Regions from separate parts of the Colwellia sp. MB3u-55 genome, predicted to be linked through region 3. Evidence: predicted binding sites of a transcription regulator. Region 3 holds the regulator's gene; each other region holds the start of a gene.
What was found. The regulator FliA, encoded in region 3, starts transcription of late flagellar genes. The targets are predictions, from matches to a motif close to CTAAAGNTNNNNNNNNNNNNGCCGATA.
Positions count from the first base shown of each region.

Region 1: a site for FliA is predicted at 3,684-3,710, ahead of pomA (flagellar motor protein PomA). Genes of this name have one in related genera too.
Region 2: a site for FliA is predicted at 4,011-4,037, ahead of H4J66_RS13515 (VC2046/SO_2500 family protein). Genes of this name have one in related genera too.

Region 1 covers NZ_JACGUS010000112.1:28,806-34,195, forward strand. Annotated here, with positions in the region: gene H4J66_RS09435 (ketopantoate reductase family protein) at 1-134, shown strand, start outside; gene thiI (tRNA uracil 4-sulfurtransferase ThiI) at 145-1,599, opposite strand; gene H4J66_RS09445 (flagellar motor protein MotB) at 1,794-2,732, opposite strand; gene pomA (flagellar motor protein PomA) at 2,745-3,512, opposite strand; gene H4J66_RS09455 (exodeoxyribonuclease VII small subunit) at 4,026-4,289, shown strand; gene ispA ((2E,6E)-farnesyl diphosphate synthase) at 4,289-5,179, shown strand; gene dxs (1-deoxy-D-xylulose-5-phosphate synthase) at 5,217-5,390, shown strand, end outside.
Region 2 covers NZ_JACGUS010000117.1:36,706-42,095, reverse strand. Annotated here, with positions in the region: gene H4J66_RS13540 (histidine kinase dimerization/phospho-acceptor domain-containing protein) at 1-316, opposite strand, end outside; gene H4J66_RS13535 (sensor histidine kinase N-terminal domain-containing protein) at 350-874, opposite strand; partial or broken gene H4J66_RS13530 (response regulator) at 874-1,532, opposite strand; gene H4J66_RS13525 (hypothetical protein) at 2,040-2,531, shown strand; gene H4J66_RS13520 (YchJ family protein) at 2,627-3,136, shown strand; gene H4J66_RS13515 (VC2046/SO_2500 family protein) at 3,431-3,976, opposite strand; gene xthA (exodeoxyribonuclease III) at 4,181-4,987, shown strand; gene rlmA (23S rRNA (guanine(745)-N(1))-methyltransferase) at 5,004-5,390, shown strand, end outside.
Region 3 covers NZ_JACGUS010000122.1:161,089-166,478, reverse strand. Annotated here, with positions in the region: gene flhF (flagellar biosynthesis protein FlhF) at 1-585, shown strand, start outside; gene H4J66_RS16920 (MinD/ParA family protein) at 698-1,543, shown strand; gene H4J66_RS16915 (RNA polymerase sigma factor FliA) at 1,615-2,334, shown strand; gene cheY (chemotaxis response regulator CheY) at 2,386-2,769, shown strand; gene H4J66_RS16905 (protein phosphatase CheZ) at 2,818-3,561, shown strand; gene H4J66_RS16900 (chemotaxis protein CheA) at 3,575-5,390, shown strand, end outside.

The DNA of each region.
Region 1 (5,390 bases), on a different contig from region 3:
AACGTCGTACCGAAATAGAGTATATCAACGGTTACATTCACCGTTTAGGGGAGAAACATCAACTAACCACAGCGATAAATACTCAACTATGGTTAGCTGTTAAAGCACTTGAGGATAAATACTTACCCGAGTAAACGTGTCATATTAAGGACGATAAACTTTAACGTTCTTATAACCTTCACCAATTAAGTATAGTGTTTGTAGCTTACTCATTACACCTTGGTCACAATACAGTAAATATTCTTTATCTTGCTCTAACTCACTAAACTTATTAGGTAGCTTATAAAAAGGAATATGAATAACGTTGACGTTTTCAAGTTCGAGAGGATTTTCGTCTTCTTCATCAGGGCTTCTAATGTCAATAACGATTGAATCGCTAGGAAGATCGTCTACTGTATCAACCGCATGAATTTCTTCTTCACTTTCTTTGCCTATATCGCGTATATCATAAACACGGGTTTCTTCAACAACCTTGTCTAAAATATCAAAATCAAACTTTTCTTCTTCTGCTTCGATCTTTGGTAAAATAGCTTTTATTGTTGGTCGTTTAGAGATAACACCACAGTATTCAGGTATGGTTTTAGAAAAATCTTCCGTGCCAATTTTACGAGCAATATCAATAATATCTTGTTTATCGTAGGCAATTAATGGACGAATAATTAACGTATCCGTTACTCTGTCAATTATGTTTAAATTAGTTAATGTTTGACTCGATACTTGACCTAATGCTTCGCCGGTAACCAATGCTTTAATTTTAGCGCGTTTAGCGATTTGAGCAGCAGCACGCATCATCATACGTTTAAGAATAACGCCCATTTGTCCGTTATCTACTTTTTCTAAAATTTCAGCAACAACCGGTTCAAAATCAACGCAAAAGAATTTAACTTTGTGTGAGGCACCGAATTTATTCCACAAATAGTAGCTCATCTGCTTCACGCCAACTTCGTGAGCAGCGCCACCTAAATTAAAGAAACAATAGTGAGTACGAGTACCTTTTCTTATCATTTGAAAACTAGAGACACCAGAATCAAAACCGCCTGACATTAACGATAAAACATCTTCTTGTGTTGCGATTGGGAATCCGCCTAAGCCTTCGTGACGCTCAGCGACAATAAATAAATATTGTTCCTTAATTTCTAATAAGATAGTTACGTCAGGTTTTTTCAGTTTAACCTTCGATGACTCAACATGTTTTTTTAAACCACTACCAACATATTGTTCAACTTCTAATGAACTAAAATCATGTGTTCCTTTACGTTTTACTCTAACGCAGAAAGTTTTGTTCTCAATAGTTTTTTGGTGTGCTACTAAAGTTTTTTCAAAAATGCTATGAACATCAGTGTATAACACTTGTTGGACTTCAAGAAAATGAGCAACACCAGGAACACACTTTAAGGTTTCAATTACTGCCAAACGATTTTTAGGACAGTTATTTTTAGTATTAACCTCTATATTATCCCAGTTTGCCTGAGTGGTAATTTGCTCATCAACACGTCGTAAAACATTTTTAATGCTGGATTCTAAAATTTTAGTAAAGCGCTTACGAACCGGACGACTCTTTACAGCAATTTCAGATTGGAGTTTTACGATGAATTTCATGAACAAGCGACCCTAAATATCAAACTAGACTAAAGGCCATAATCGGCCGACAAAAATGATGGCGCGAATTATACACGAAATTGAAATGAAGAGTAAGTTGAAAAGAAGAGTAAGTTGAAAAATGTACGCTAAGCAATAAACGGGGGTTTATCACTTAACTCCATCACGACAGTTGAATTTCTCAGCTTAATTTATTATTTAATAATAGAAACAGGTTCGGTTTCCTTAGCTTTACCTTGGTTAATTGAAATCTCAACACGTCGGTTTCTTCTACGATTTAGCGCGTTAGTATTAGGCACTACCGGTCTTGTATCGGCATGACCAACAACCAGTAAACGCGACTGGTCAAACTCAGGGACTTTAATTAATTCATGAGCAATAGCGACAGCTCGTTTACTTGATAAATCCCAATTTGAAGAAAATAACTCTGAACTAATACCGCGATCATCTGTGTGTGCAGAAACCATAATTTCACCCGGAACCGTGTTGAGTAGTTCACCTATTTCTCTAATGATAGGGCGAAACTGTGGTTGTAAAAAAGCAGAACCCGAAGGAAAAGAACCATTTTCACGAATACGAATAATTACTTGTTGTCCGAGAGATTCAAGCTCTATGGCACCATCTTGAATTTGTTGTTCTAATTGATCAGCAATTTTTTTAACTAATTCATTTACTTGCTCTTGCGAAGCCTGCTCTAATTCGTCTTGAGCCTTTTGCATTGCCTGGGCTGACATTTCATCTGCAGTACTTTGTGATTGTCCACCACGTTCTGTACCTCGTTGTTCTTGTCGACCACCTGCAGAGGTTTCATCACCTGCTTGGAACTCCAACATCTGTTGTGTCATTTCCATGGTTTGTTGCTGGATTACCTGAATAGGTGTTGGCTCTGGTTTACCTGGGCGGAACTCTTGCGCGATAATACTGGTGCCTTTGGGAATATCTTTTACTTCAATCTTATTTTGAACACCAAAGGCGAATTTCATTGAACCCGCGATTTGTTTAAATTTCAAAACATCCATTTCAGAAAAAGATAAAAGTAAAACGAAAAAGCACATTAATAGTGCCATTAAGTCAGCAAAAGTACCCATCCAAGCCGGGAGTCCGGGAGGTGGACATTTACATTTTTCAGCCATAAATTACTCCCGTTATTCTTCTTCTGTGGTATTTACAACACGCTTACCTTCAGCAAGATAGTTTTTAAGCAACCCCTCGATAACACGTGGATTTTGACCATCTTGAATACCTAAAATAGCATCTAGAATGAGTTCTTGATTCATTTTCTCTTCAGCTAACCTAAGCTTTAATTTTGAAGCAATAGGACTAGCAATAACGTTAGCAAGGAACGCACCATAAAGCGTTGTTAATAGAGCAACAGCCATGGCCGGACCAATAGATTTTGGATCATCCATATTTGATAGCATCGCCACCAAACCAATTAAAGTCCCTATCATGCCCATTGCAGGCGCAACATCAGCAAGCGCCATCATCATGCCAACGCCAGTTTCATGTCGCTCTGAGGTTAATTGAATATCTTTTTGTAAAGTACCTCTAACTACATCAGCGTCGTGACCATCGACCAACATATCCACACCTTTTTGCATAAAACCATTGGTGATCTCGGCTTCTTCTAATGCCAAGAAACCACCTTTTCGGGCCGCATCTGCCATCTCAACTGATTTTTCAATAAGGTCGTCAGGTTGTTCCATTTTGAACATAAAAGCTTTAACTATAATTTTCCCAATTCCAAAAAACTGACTGAGATTATATTGAGATAACACAACAAATATTGAACCACCAAAAACAATAATAACTGACTGAACGTCAATAAACATACCGATATCACCAGACAACATCATTGCCATAATGAGTAAACCTATTGCGCCTACTACACCTAATATTGTTGCTATATCCACAAAAAAGTCTCCACAAAAAAATGATACGGATAGTCGTATTATTTGATAATACATTAAGGTATTACGATACGCGAATACTTATATTCTTATCCACGCTCGTGATTTACCCGTAACCATCCAAAGCGCAGAGTTAAAACGGCATATGAACGGGTTACGGCTCTATAAGTTTATTATCGTCTATATTGTCAATAACTTAAGTAATTAGTCCCTATTTTTAAGGTTAACTTGACTGAACAAAATAATTGTTCTGTATCTTTAACAACGTATAGTCCAGAAACAGTTAATACTGCCAACTAAATTCGCTATATTTATGCTAAGCCAATTTATATTTATCTAGTTATCGTTAAGCGCAACGCGTTAATGATAAATATAAGCGCTATTCTAGTCGTAAAATGACCCACAATAGAAAGTATATGATAGTCATTAAGGGGCAAAAGCATTTGAAGTTTATTGATTAATTAAGGCGTTTGGTATAAATTTGCGCATAGATATTTAATCACTGAACCCTCGATGATGGCTAAGAAAAAAATAGAAAACTTAAGCTTTGAAGAATCACTCTTAGAACTTGAAACTATTGTTCAGAATTTAGAACAAGGAGCGTTGAGTTTAGAAGATTCAATGACCCTTTTTGAGCGCGGCTTAAATCTCAGCCAAGCCAGTCAAGAAAAGTTAAAAAATGCTGAACAAAAGATTCAAATCTTACTGACAAAAAATGGTAAAGCTCAACTTGAAGATTTTGAAAACGAAGTTGACTCAGAAAGTTTGGGTAGTAATTAGTGACCCAATTATATCAACTCGACGTTTATCAAACGCGCATTAATGAATACCTTGCCAACAAATTAGCCGCTTATGAAATAAATGATCAAAAATTGCTATCGGCAATGCAATATGGCTTATTAATTGGTGGTAAACGCATGCGTCCTTATTTAAGTTATATTACCGGTGATGCACTGGGACTTAACTTATCTGACGTTGACGGTATTGCGGCAGCATTAGAATGTATTCATGCTTTTTCATTAATTCATGATGACTTACCTGCGATGGATGATGATGATTTACGTCGTGGGCAACCAACTTGTCATAAAGCGTTTGATGAAGCGACTGCTATTTTAGCGGGTGATAGTTTACAGACGCTTGCCTTTGATATTTTAGTTAATCATAACTTTAGCGCCGCGGTTGAATCAAAACGTATTAGCTTAATCCGTCAATTAGTCAATGCTTCAGGTTACCAAGGCATGTGCGGTGGACAAGCACTTGATATTTCTGCGACCGATAAAGTGATCACTTTAGTTGAACTAGAAAAACTACATTCACTAAAAACAGGTGCGTTGTTAAAAGCCTCTGTGACCATGGTTACAGAGTTAAGTAACGATATTTCTGCCGATGAAAAGCACCAACTCGCCGTTTATGCTGATCATATTGGTTTAGCCTATCAAGTGCGCGATGATATAATTGATATTATTTCTAGTGTGGAAGAGCTAGGAAAACCAGCAGGTTCAGACGTTTCCTCTAATAAAAGTACCTACCCTGCGCTATTAGGTTTACAGGGCGCTCAGCAAAAAGCTGACAACTTATATCAACAAGCACTTCAAGCTTTAGCAACTTTACCCTACAATACAGATAACTTAGCTCAATTTGCGACGTTTATTATCAAACGCGCTCATTGATCTTGATCTTGCAATTTAAAGAATAAACAAAATAAATATGACTATAAATCTTGCTGACTACCCTTTATTGGCCAATATAAATTCTCCTGACGATCTGCGCATGTTAGATAAGAGCCAGCTAATTCAGGCCAGTACAGAACTGCGTAGTTACTTATTAAGTTCTGTAAGTAAAAGTAGTGGCCATTTTGCTTCTGGATTAGGCACAATAGAA
Region 2 (5,390 bases), on a different contig from region 3:
TATGATTTAACGTTAATATTTGATCGACAACATGAGCCATTCGGTCAACACTTTGACCTAATTGCACTAACGAAGCCTGCCCTGTGCTGTCAAGGTTTTCACTTTGGGTTATTTGTAAATTGTGAACATTAATTTTGAGCACACTTAATAGCGTTCTTAATTCATGAGCGGCGTCAGAAGCAAAATAACGTTCCCTTGAAAAAGCCGCCGACAAGCGTTCAAATAACAGATTTAGTGTCTGAATAACCGGTTGTAGTTCTTTTGTTGATGTCTCACTAGAAAGCTTTGATAAGTCATTAATTTTCTTTTCTGACAATTCTCGGCGCAAAACAGTTAACGGTTTTAAGCCTTAACGAATCGCCATAAAAATAAATAAGGCAATAAAGGGGATAACTAAAATAATAGGAGTCACAGCAGATAATATAACTTGTTCAGCCAGTGAAAATCTTTGTTCAAGCGGTTGAGCAACCAGCACTGTTAATTGACTTCTTTGCGCCTGTTCGTTTGTTGATGTTTCTATATATACTCGCCAACGCTGTCCAATAAAATTAAGGTCAGTAAAACCTGCAGGTAACTCAGTAATTAACTGTTCAGGTGCATTATCTGTGCGTAGTGATAAAGTATTATTGCTAAAGACTTGATAAGCAATATGGTTAGAAGGGACCACTGTTGCTGCACTTAATCGATTTTCGGCACTCTTATCAGAAATAGTCGCAGAGGTCGCTAACAAGGTTTTACCGACAAGAACTAATTGCTCATCAAATAGATTAGTTGCTTGTTCCATACTGGCTTTATAGCCCTGTATAACAGCAAAAAATGTCATCAAAGTGATGATTGATAGTAAAACAAGCGCTAAGTAGCGACAAATCGACATTAGGTTTTATTAACCGTATAACCAACGCCTCTGACTGTTTTTATAAATTGTTCAGGCAATTTTTTTCTTAAGTTGTGTATATGTACCTCAACAGCATTACTGGCGACTTCTTCTCCCCATTCATATAAACGCGATTCAATTTGTTCTCGAGATTGGATTCGACCGGCATTTTCCATCAATGCTTTTAATACCATGTACTCTTTTTTGACGATTTTAATTCTTCATCTTTAATAAGGATTTTATGCGCCGTAGTATCAATTGCCACGTCTGAGCAAATAATCAATGCCGGCTTTGCCGTACCTAAACGCCGTTCAATCACGCGAAGGCGCGCTAACAATTCGCTAATTTCAAAAGGCTTTACCAGGTAATCATCTGCACCAAAATCTAAGCCTTTAACTTTATCTTCAAGAGGATCTCTTGCAGTTAAAATAATAACTGGAATACCGAGCTTACGATCACGAGTTCGCTTAAGCACTGCCAATCGATCAATATCAGGTAAACCCAAATCAAGAATAACTAAGTCTTGATCTGGCACAGACAATGCTAAAATTGCTGCCTTACCATTATCAACATGATTAACAACGAAGCCTTGATGACGAAGTGACTGCTGTAGTCCCAAAGCCAAGGGTATGTCGTCTTCAACTAACAATATACTCATGTTTTTCCTATAACAATTTAAAATTACTATTGATGGTTTTTATATTATCTAGCCTTTTCTAAACCAGCTTATTAATACCTTACGGTCGAAAATTATCAACAGTGAACAGAAGACTAACCATGGCGTAGTTGTGAACGACTCAAGGTGTTTTATCTCACCACTATTGTCGGTTATTACAGAAATATTCCCCATAAAATAATGAAGGTTAATAGCGTTTATTCATAGGGAGGTCTTTACCTTGAATATTTGGCTAATGAAAATAACAAACTTTTATTAAGGAAAGCTTAAGCGTTAATAATTGTCTGTCACTAAAATACCCAAGCACAGCATTGCGCCAATCAATAGTGCGGGTATCTTCAATACTGTTGGTACTACTTTCGTGCATTTACTGACGTTTATCGCATTAGATCCTTCAGTATGATCAATTAATATTAATTATAAAAAGTGCTTGAATAAACACCAAAAACGATATACTGTACATACATACAGTATATCGAGACTTTAAAAATGAACTCAATAAATCACATTAATACCAACACCTTAGCATTAGAAACTACAAATATGGCTATCACAAAACACAATTGGTGTGATGTTAGAAGTATTGCTAATACCATTGAACTATCTCAGCAGTATACTGAAATTTTCAAAAATCATGATTTAGATAACAAATGGATCCTGATGATAAACCCTGAAGAGAAGCCGCTTCAGCAATTGTCTGTTCAAGGAAAAATAGACCCTAAAAAAATCTTAAAAGTTAATCTTCATCACCGTAACATCTCACTAAATACTATTAAAGATGCTTTAGAAAAAGGTCACTGTTCGGCTGTTATTTTGTGTAATGCCACCTTAGATAAATCACAATTAAGCCAACTCACTCAATTCGCAGAAAAAGGACAAACTCAATGCATTATTTTAACCAAGCAAACTCAAAAGCGTTTAAACCAGCAACGACTAAAAAGTTACGTCACTCTTTCGGATTCTTCTTTATTGTTACATTAATTGAGTTTGAAGCGATTTTGCCGTTATTAAAACAGAAAATAAAATTTTGCTCTGCTAAAATAGATCAATTACTTTTCTAAAATAATGTCGACTTTATGCAATGCCCATGTGGTTCAAATATTAGTTTTCAGCAATGCTGCTGCTTATTAATAAATCAAGAGACCTGTGCACAATCACCAGAGCAATTGATGCGCTCTCGCTATAGCGCCTATGCAACAGAAGCAGCTGATTATATTTATCAGACTTATGCTCAAGCTAGCAGAGCATTACAATCAATCGCTGATATATCAGCATGGGCCAAAGAAACCAAATGGTTAAAACTAACCATTAATGCTGCCAGTGATTATACCGAGCTTAATGATCAAAATGCTGTAAACGCTGACAATAAAGGGCAACACTTACCGACGGTTTGCTTTTCGGCTTACTACCAATATCAAGGTGAGTATTTTCTGGTGAAGGAAACATCACGCTTTGTTGTGGAAAAGGGTCAATGGCGATATTTAGATGGAGAAGTCAGTAACAATGAAGCGCTGATAGCGCCAAAAAGAAACCAAGCTTGCTTTTGCGATAGTGATAAAAAATTTAAACAATGTTGTGGCCGGTAAATTCAACAATTAACAATCAAGCTTTTCCCAAAAGAAACCATCGATGCTTTTGTCATAGCAATAAAAAATTTAGGCAATGCTGTGTTTGTTAGATTCGACAATTAACAATCATATCTCCTGCACAAGAAACCGGCGATGCTTTTGTCATAGTAATAAAAAATGTAGACAATGCTGCAGCCAGTTAACTCAACAATTAATAATCAAGTTCAAAAATGCTCAGGCCAGTAAACTGAAAAAGTTAGTCATAAATAACCTCAACACGAACGATTTTATTAGCACGCTAATGCAATAACCTTATGCTATAGCATCAAGTAATGGCGCTTTAACGATAGTATTATGCACGGCATTAAGCCAACCTTTAGTATCAAATGCTAACCTTGAACTGTCGATTTCTTGCGGCGTATTATTCTTTTGTTGATTAAATTTTTTCTGGCAATACAGCGAGGTATTATTTAATACATCTTGTCTGATATGCTTTTTATCATCTCGAAAAGCAAGCGGTTTAGGCAACAAAGCATTTGATAAACGTAATTCTGCTAGGTTATTCTGCTGAATAAGTTCTGCTTGATCAAATATTGCCGTGCTGTGATTTTCATTTAGCGATAAAGGTGCTTTATCAGGAAGGTCAAACGTTTTACGTAAGCTTGCATCATTAATCGTTTTAGTATCAACGACAGTTTTTGGCAAAGAAAATTGACTATGGCTAGGTACGTCATCACTTAACATTGCCAATAAGAGTGAAAAGTCAGCTCGTCGAGCACTGTGCACACTTACATTAAGTTGTTCACCTAATTGTAATTCGTGTACCAGAATTTGACTGTCAACTGACTTTGTAAGCAATGTACTTCAACTTTATTATTTTCTCTAAAGCTTATATCGGCAATCCTTTAATTTAGTTGAGTTTAATTTTTATTTATTTACACATTTACCTGTCTATTAAAAAGTTGAAGTTAATAAGTACCTAATTCACTTCACGAGCAATTAATAATAACCTTCTCTGATAACTTCTGGTAGCATGTGGAAAAAATCAATATCGAGTCTTTTATGAAAATCATTAGCTTTAACATTAACGGCCTTCGTGCGCGTTTACACCAACTTCAAGCCATCATTGATAAGCACCAGCCTGATATTATTGGCTTACAAGAAATCAAAGTTCATAATGATGCTTTTCCCGTTGAAGCTGTTGAAGCTATGGGTTATCACGTTTATTTTCATGGTCAAAAAGCACATTATGGTGTGGCTATGTTATGTAAAAAAGCAGCCAACATTGTTAAAATGGGCTTTGCTAGCGATACTGAAGAGTCTCAAAAACGTATGGTGATGATTGAAACCACCAATGAACAAGGTGAAAAAGTAACGGTATTAAACGGTTATTTCCCGCAAGGCGATAACATCGCGCATGAAACAAAATATCCCTATAAGCGTCAATTTTATAAAGACTTAATGACCTATTTAAATGACAACCATACCCCAAATGAGCATGTTGTCATTATCGGAGATATTAATATTTCACCCGCTGATTTAGATATTGGTATTGGTGAGCCTAACCAAAAGCGTTGGTTAAAGACCGGCAAGTGTAGCTTTCAACCCGAAGAAAGAGAATGGCTTGCAACTTTAATGGCTTGGGGATTTAAAGATACGTTTAGAGAATTGCATCCAACAAAAGCGGAACGTTATTCTTGGTTTGACTATCGTTCTAAAGGTTTTGTTGATAATCGTGGTTTACGCATAGATGTCGTTTTGGCAACGCACAAGATGGCGGCAACATGTATCGAAGCCGATATTGATTACGAACTACGTGCTATTGAAAAACCTTCAGATCACGCGCCGATTTGGTCTACTTTTAAGTAGCTGTTGAGTAAATACTATGCTCCTTGCTCAATACGTTTGCCCCATTTGTAAAAAATCATTAGTGTTAACTGACAAAAGCTATCGTTGTCAGAACAATCATAGCTTTGATGAAGCAAAAGAAGGTTATGTAAACTTATTGCCCGTTCAACATAAACATTCAAAAGACCCCGGTGATAATAAATCCATGGTTAACGCACGTCGTCAGTTTCTAGATAAAGGCTTTTATCAGCCGCTCGCTGATGAATTACAATCTCTATATCAACAATATGGTGATATAACAAAGCCGGTATTTGATGCTGGCTGTGGTGAAGGTTTTTATACTCAACAGTATGTAAGGCCTACCAACCGTGTTTATGGTATTGACATTGCAAAAAATGCGGTTAAAAATGCCGCTAAAAAATAT
Region 3 (5,390 bases):
CAGATTCATGGCGCAGACCAAGTGGTGATGATCTCAACAGATAATTACCGTATTGCTGGATTTGAACAATTAGCTACTTACGGGCGAATTATTGGTTGTGATGTAAAGCTTGCCAGTGATGCTAAAACCTTAGATACATTGTTGCAACAGTTCTCCAAAAAGAAACTAATACTTATTGATACTGCAGGTATGGGGCAACGTGATATGCGTTTAGCTAAACACCTAACCACTTTAGTTTCTAATGCAAGGGTCAGAATTCGCAATTATTTAGTGTTAGCGGCTAATACTCAGCAACGAGTTATGCAAGAAAATGTTGATCGCTTTAAAAAAGTACCTTTAGCAGGCTGTATTTATACTAAACTTGATGAAAGCCTTAGCATAGGGGAAATAATTTCCACTTCGATTCAAAACGGTTTAGCGATAGGCTACTTAACGGATGGACAAAGAGTTCCTGAAGATATTAAAGTTGCAAATGCTGAAAAACTCGTTACGCTAGCAGATAAAATGAGCGCGAAAAATCAAATTAATAATCCAATAAATTGGCGAACAGCACCGATGAGTGCTAATACAGCTGTATTTCCATAACATGTTCTAAATATGTGATTTTAAGACTATAAAAATATGCAGAATAAATGATTATAGGGTTATACTAAATTAAATTGATGGCTATTCGTAAGAAAGTAGAGAAAGACGATAAATGAATGATCAAGCAAGTGGCTTAAGAAAAATGCAAAATTCAGCTCCGGTAAAAGTTATTGCTGTATCTGGTGGTAAAGGCGGAGTAGGTAAAACTAACGTTTCGCTTAATACCGCTATTGCACTTGGACAATTAGGACAACGAGTTTTAGTTTTAGATGCCGATTTAGGCTTGGCTAATGTCGATGTTATGCTAGGTTTGCGGGTAAAACGTAACTTATCACATGTGCTTTCTGGGGAATGTGAATTAGACGATATAATTATTGAAGGTCCCGCTGGCATTAATATCATTCCTGCTACGTCAGGTTCACAATCTATGGTCGATTTAACGCCAGCTGAACATGCGGGTTTAATTCGCGCTTTTAGTGATATGAACACAAAATTTGATGTACTTATTGTTGACACTGCAGCCGGTATTTCCGATATGGTACTAAGCTTTTGCCGTGCCTCACAAGATGTAATGTTAGTGGTCTGTGATGAACCTACCTCTATTACTGATTGCTACGCCTTAATGAAATTATTAAGTCGAGATCATGGCGTATTTAAATTTAAAGTTGTTGCCAACATGGTGAGAACACCAAGAGAAGGACAGCAACTCTTTGGTAAGCTTTCTAAAGTTACCGATCGATTTTTAGATGTTGCACTTGAACTCGTTGCGGTGATTCCATTTGACGAAAATATAAGAAATTCCGTTAGAAAACAAAAAGCAATTGTTGAAGCTTATCCACAATCGCCTGCAGCGGTTGCTTTTAAATCTTTAGCAGGTAATTTAATTAAATGGCCAGTGCCTAAAGAAGCATCAGGTCATTTAGAGTTTTTTATTGAACAATTGTTAGAACATCAATAACAATAGTAATCAGATATGAGTAGTTTGTTGAAAGTTCTTTATCTTTCCTATAATTTAGCGAGTGAGCGATAGTGGTAAAATCAAATGCTTACAGTATTCAAACTGATAAATCTGCTATAATTTCGCAGCATACAGTTTTAGTTAAAAGAATCGCTTATCATCTATTAGCAAGGTTACCTGCGAGCGTGCAGGTTGATGACCTTATCCAGTCAGGCATGATAGGCCTGCTTGAAGCGTCTAATAATTTTGATCACGGCAAAGGTGCAAGTTTTGAGACCTTTGCTGGTATCCGTATCCGTGGTGCTATGCTTGATGAAATACGCCGTGGTGACTGGACTCCCCGCTCTGTTCATAAAAATAGCCGCATGGTCAGTGAAGCGATAAAATTGCTTGAAGCAAGTTTAGGTCGTGATGTAACTGATATTGAAGTTGCTGAAAAACTTGATATTTCGTTAAATGACTACCATCATATTCTAAGTGAGGTCAGTACTGGTAAAATAATTGGTATTGAAGACTTAAGTACGGGGGCAGATGCTATATCGAATATGGAAGATGTGAATAATAACGATCCCTATGATAATTTTGAAAAAATAGTTTTTAAAAAATCGTTAACAGCATGCATTTCCACTTTACCCGAACGCGAAGCTCTAGTACTGTCACTATATTACGACGAAGAATTAAATCTTCGAGAGATTGGTCAAGTGCTTGATGTAAGTGAGTCGCGTGTTAGCCAAATTCACAGTCAAGCGATGCATAGGTTAAAAGGACGTATGCAATCTTGGCAAAGTTGAGTAGAATATACATATAATTACAATTTTAAAATGTTCTCACCGGAGGGTGCCTTGGATAAAAATATGAAAGTTCTTGTTGTTGATGATTTTTCAACGATGAGACGTATCGTCAAAAACTTGTTACGAGATTTAGGTTTCACTAACATTTCAGAAGCAGATGACGGTAGCACTGCTTTACCGATGTTAAAAGAAGGCTCTTTTGACTTTGTTGTAACTGATTGGAATATGCCAGGTATGCAAGGTATTGATTTGCTCAAAGCCATCCGTGCCGATGCAAAATTATCACATATCCCAGTTTTGCTGATCACTGCTGAAGCCAAAAAAGAACAAATTGTGATGGCGGCTCAAGCGGGTGTTAATGGCTATATTGTAAAACCATTTACCGCAGCGACGTTAAACGCCAAGCTAGATAAAATATTTCAACGCTTAGGTTAATTCATTAATTAGATAGATAATTAATTAATCTAAACGTGAGGTTTTTGCATGAGTGCGAATACAAATGTGCATGTTTCTTTGGAAGAAGCAAAGCTATTGGTCGAATATTTAGAAAGTGGTCAACAAGACAAGGCAGATGAATTAATTGCTGAAATTCAAAATCCAATTAATTCTGAATTGTTTGTTGAAATAGGCAAGCTGACTCGTCAACTACATGACTCATTAAATAATTTTCAATTAGATTCTAGGTTAAATGATTTAGCGACAGCAGATATCCCCGATGCTCAAGAACGTCTAAATTACGTTATAACGCGAACGGAAGAAGCTGCTAATAAAACCATGGATGCTGTAGAATCTATTTTTCCCGTTGTGGATACAATACAAAAGCAAATAAAGGCTGTTAATCCGTTATGGCAAAAATTAATGCATAACAAATTGGAATTAACCGAATTTAAAAGTTTATGTGTTGATATAGATTTATTATTAAAAACGACAGATAGAGAATCAGTGCGTATGCATGATTTAATGACTGATGTTTTGATGGCGCAAGATTTTCAAGATTTAACCGGACAAGTTATTCGTAAAGTTATTGATCTAGTTCGTGAAGTAGAGGATAGCTTAATTGGTATGCTAACCGCTTTTGGTATTACGACAGATAGTAATGCAGAACGAAGTAAACCTAAAGTAGGTGATAACTTAGTTGAAGGCCCGATCGTTAATGCAGCACAACGTGATGATGTTGTCGCTGACCAAGATGATGTTGATGACCTTTTATCAAGTTTAGGATTTTAATAGGAGTTGCTGGATGTCATTTGAGCAAGATGAAGAGATTCTTCAGGATTTTTTAATAGAAGCTGGAGAAATACTTGAAACGCTTTCGGAACAACTCGTAGAACTTGAAAACGACCCTGATAATGCCGAATTATTAAATGCTATTTTTAGAGGATTTCACACCGTTAAAGGTGGGGCTGGTTTTTTAGCATTACATAATTTAGTTGACGTATGTCATGGCGCGGAAAATATTTTCGATCTGTTACGTACCAACCAACGTAGTGTTAGTGCCAGCTTAATGGATGTTATTTTACAAGCGCTTGATGTTGTAAATGAAATGTTTGTACAAGTTCAAAACGGCGAAAAACTTGATAAAGCAGATGCTCAATTACTTGCAGAACTGCATCGTTTAAGCCAACCCGAAGGCAAAGATCAAGTGCCTGCGCCAGTAGCTGTTGAAGCAGTCGCTACTCATGAAAGCGAAAGCTTTTCTTCTAGCGACGAAATGTCAGAAGATGAATTTGAACGGCTTCTTGACGAACTCCATGGTGGTGGCTCAGCTTCAACGCCAGCACATGCAGCAACAGCAACGTCTTCAGACAGCAATGATATTTCAGATGACGAATTTGAATCCTTGCTTGATGAACTTCACGGTCAAGGGGCTTTTTCGCCCGAAGTCGCTGCTAATAATTCAAGTAAGCCATCTTCATCAAATAGCGGTTCATCAGATGAAATAAGTGACGATGACTTTGAAGCCTTATTAGACGAATTACATGGTCAAGGTCAAGCGCCAAAATTATCGGTTACTCCAGCACCTAGCGCACCAACACCAACTCCTGTTGCTCAAACACCAGCCGCGAAGACAGCAATTGTAGCGCCTGCAGCTAAACCTGTCGCTAAAGCGCCAGTACCAGAAAAAGCACCTGCTAAAGCAATGCAGGGTGAAACGACTGTTAGAGTTGACACTAAACGTCTTGATCAAATTATGAATATGGTGGGTGAGCTTGTTTTAGTGAGAAATCGCTTATCAAGTTTAGGCTTAACTAAAGAGGATGAAGATTTAACAAAAGCTGTTTCTAATCTTGATGCGGTAACGACTGATTTGCAAGGTGCGGTAATGAAAACCCGTATGCAGCCAATCAAAAAAGTCTTTGGACGATTTCCTCGAGTTGTTCGAGATTTAGCGCGCAGTTTAGATAAAGAAATTAAATTAGTCCTTAAAGGTGAAGAAACCGATCTGGATAAAAACCTTGTTGAGGCACTCGCTGATCCATTAGTGCATTTGGTGCGAAACTCTGTAGATCACGGTATAGAAATGCCCGATAAGCGCGAAGCATTAGGTAAACCAAGAGAAGGTGTCGTGGTGCTTTCTGCTTCTCAAGAGGGTGATCATATATTATTAACCATCAAAGATGATGGTGCTGGCATGAATGCAGAAAAGCTCAAAGAAATTGCGATTACTCGTGGAGTTCTAGATGTTGATTCAGCTGCTAGAATGACAGATAAAGAAGCTTTTAGTTTGATTTTTGCTCCAGGGTTCTCTACCAAGACTGAGATTTCAGAAGTTTCAGGCCGTGGTGTTGGCATGGATGTAGTCAAGACTAAAATTACCCAGTTAAACGGAACGGTAAGTATAGATTCTGAAATGGGCGTAGGTACAATCTTAGAGATTAAAGTACCGTTAACGTTAGCTATTTTACCGACATTAATGGTTATTGTTGGTAAACAAACATTTGCCTTGCCACTTGCTGGTGTCAATGAAATATTTCATCTTGATTTAACCACGACCAACGTTGTTGATGGACAACTAACCATTATTGTTCGTAAAAAGGCGATACCACTCTTTTACT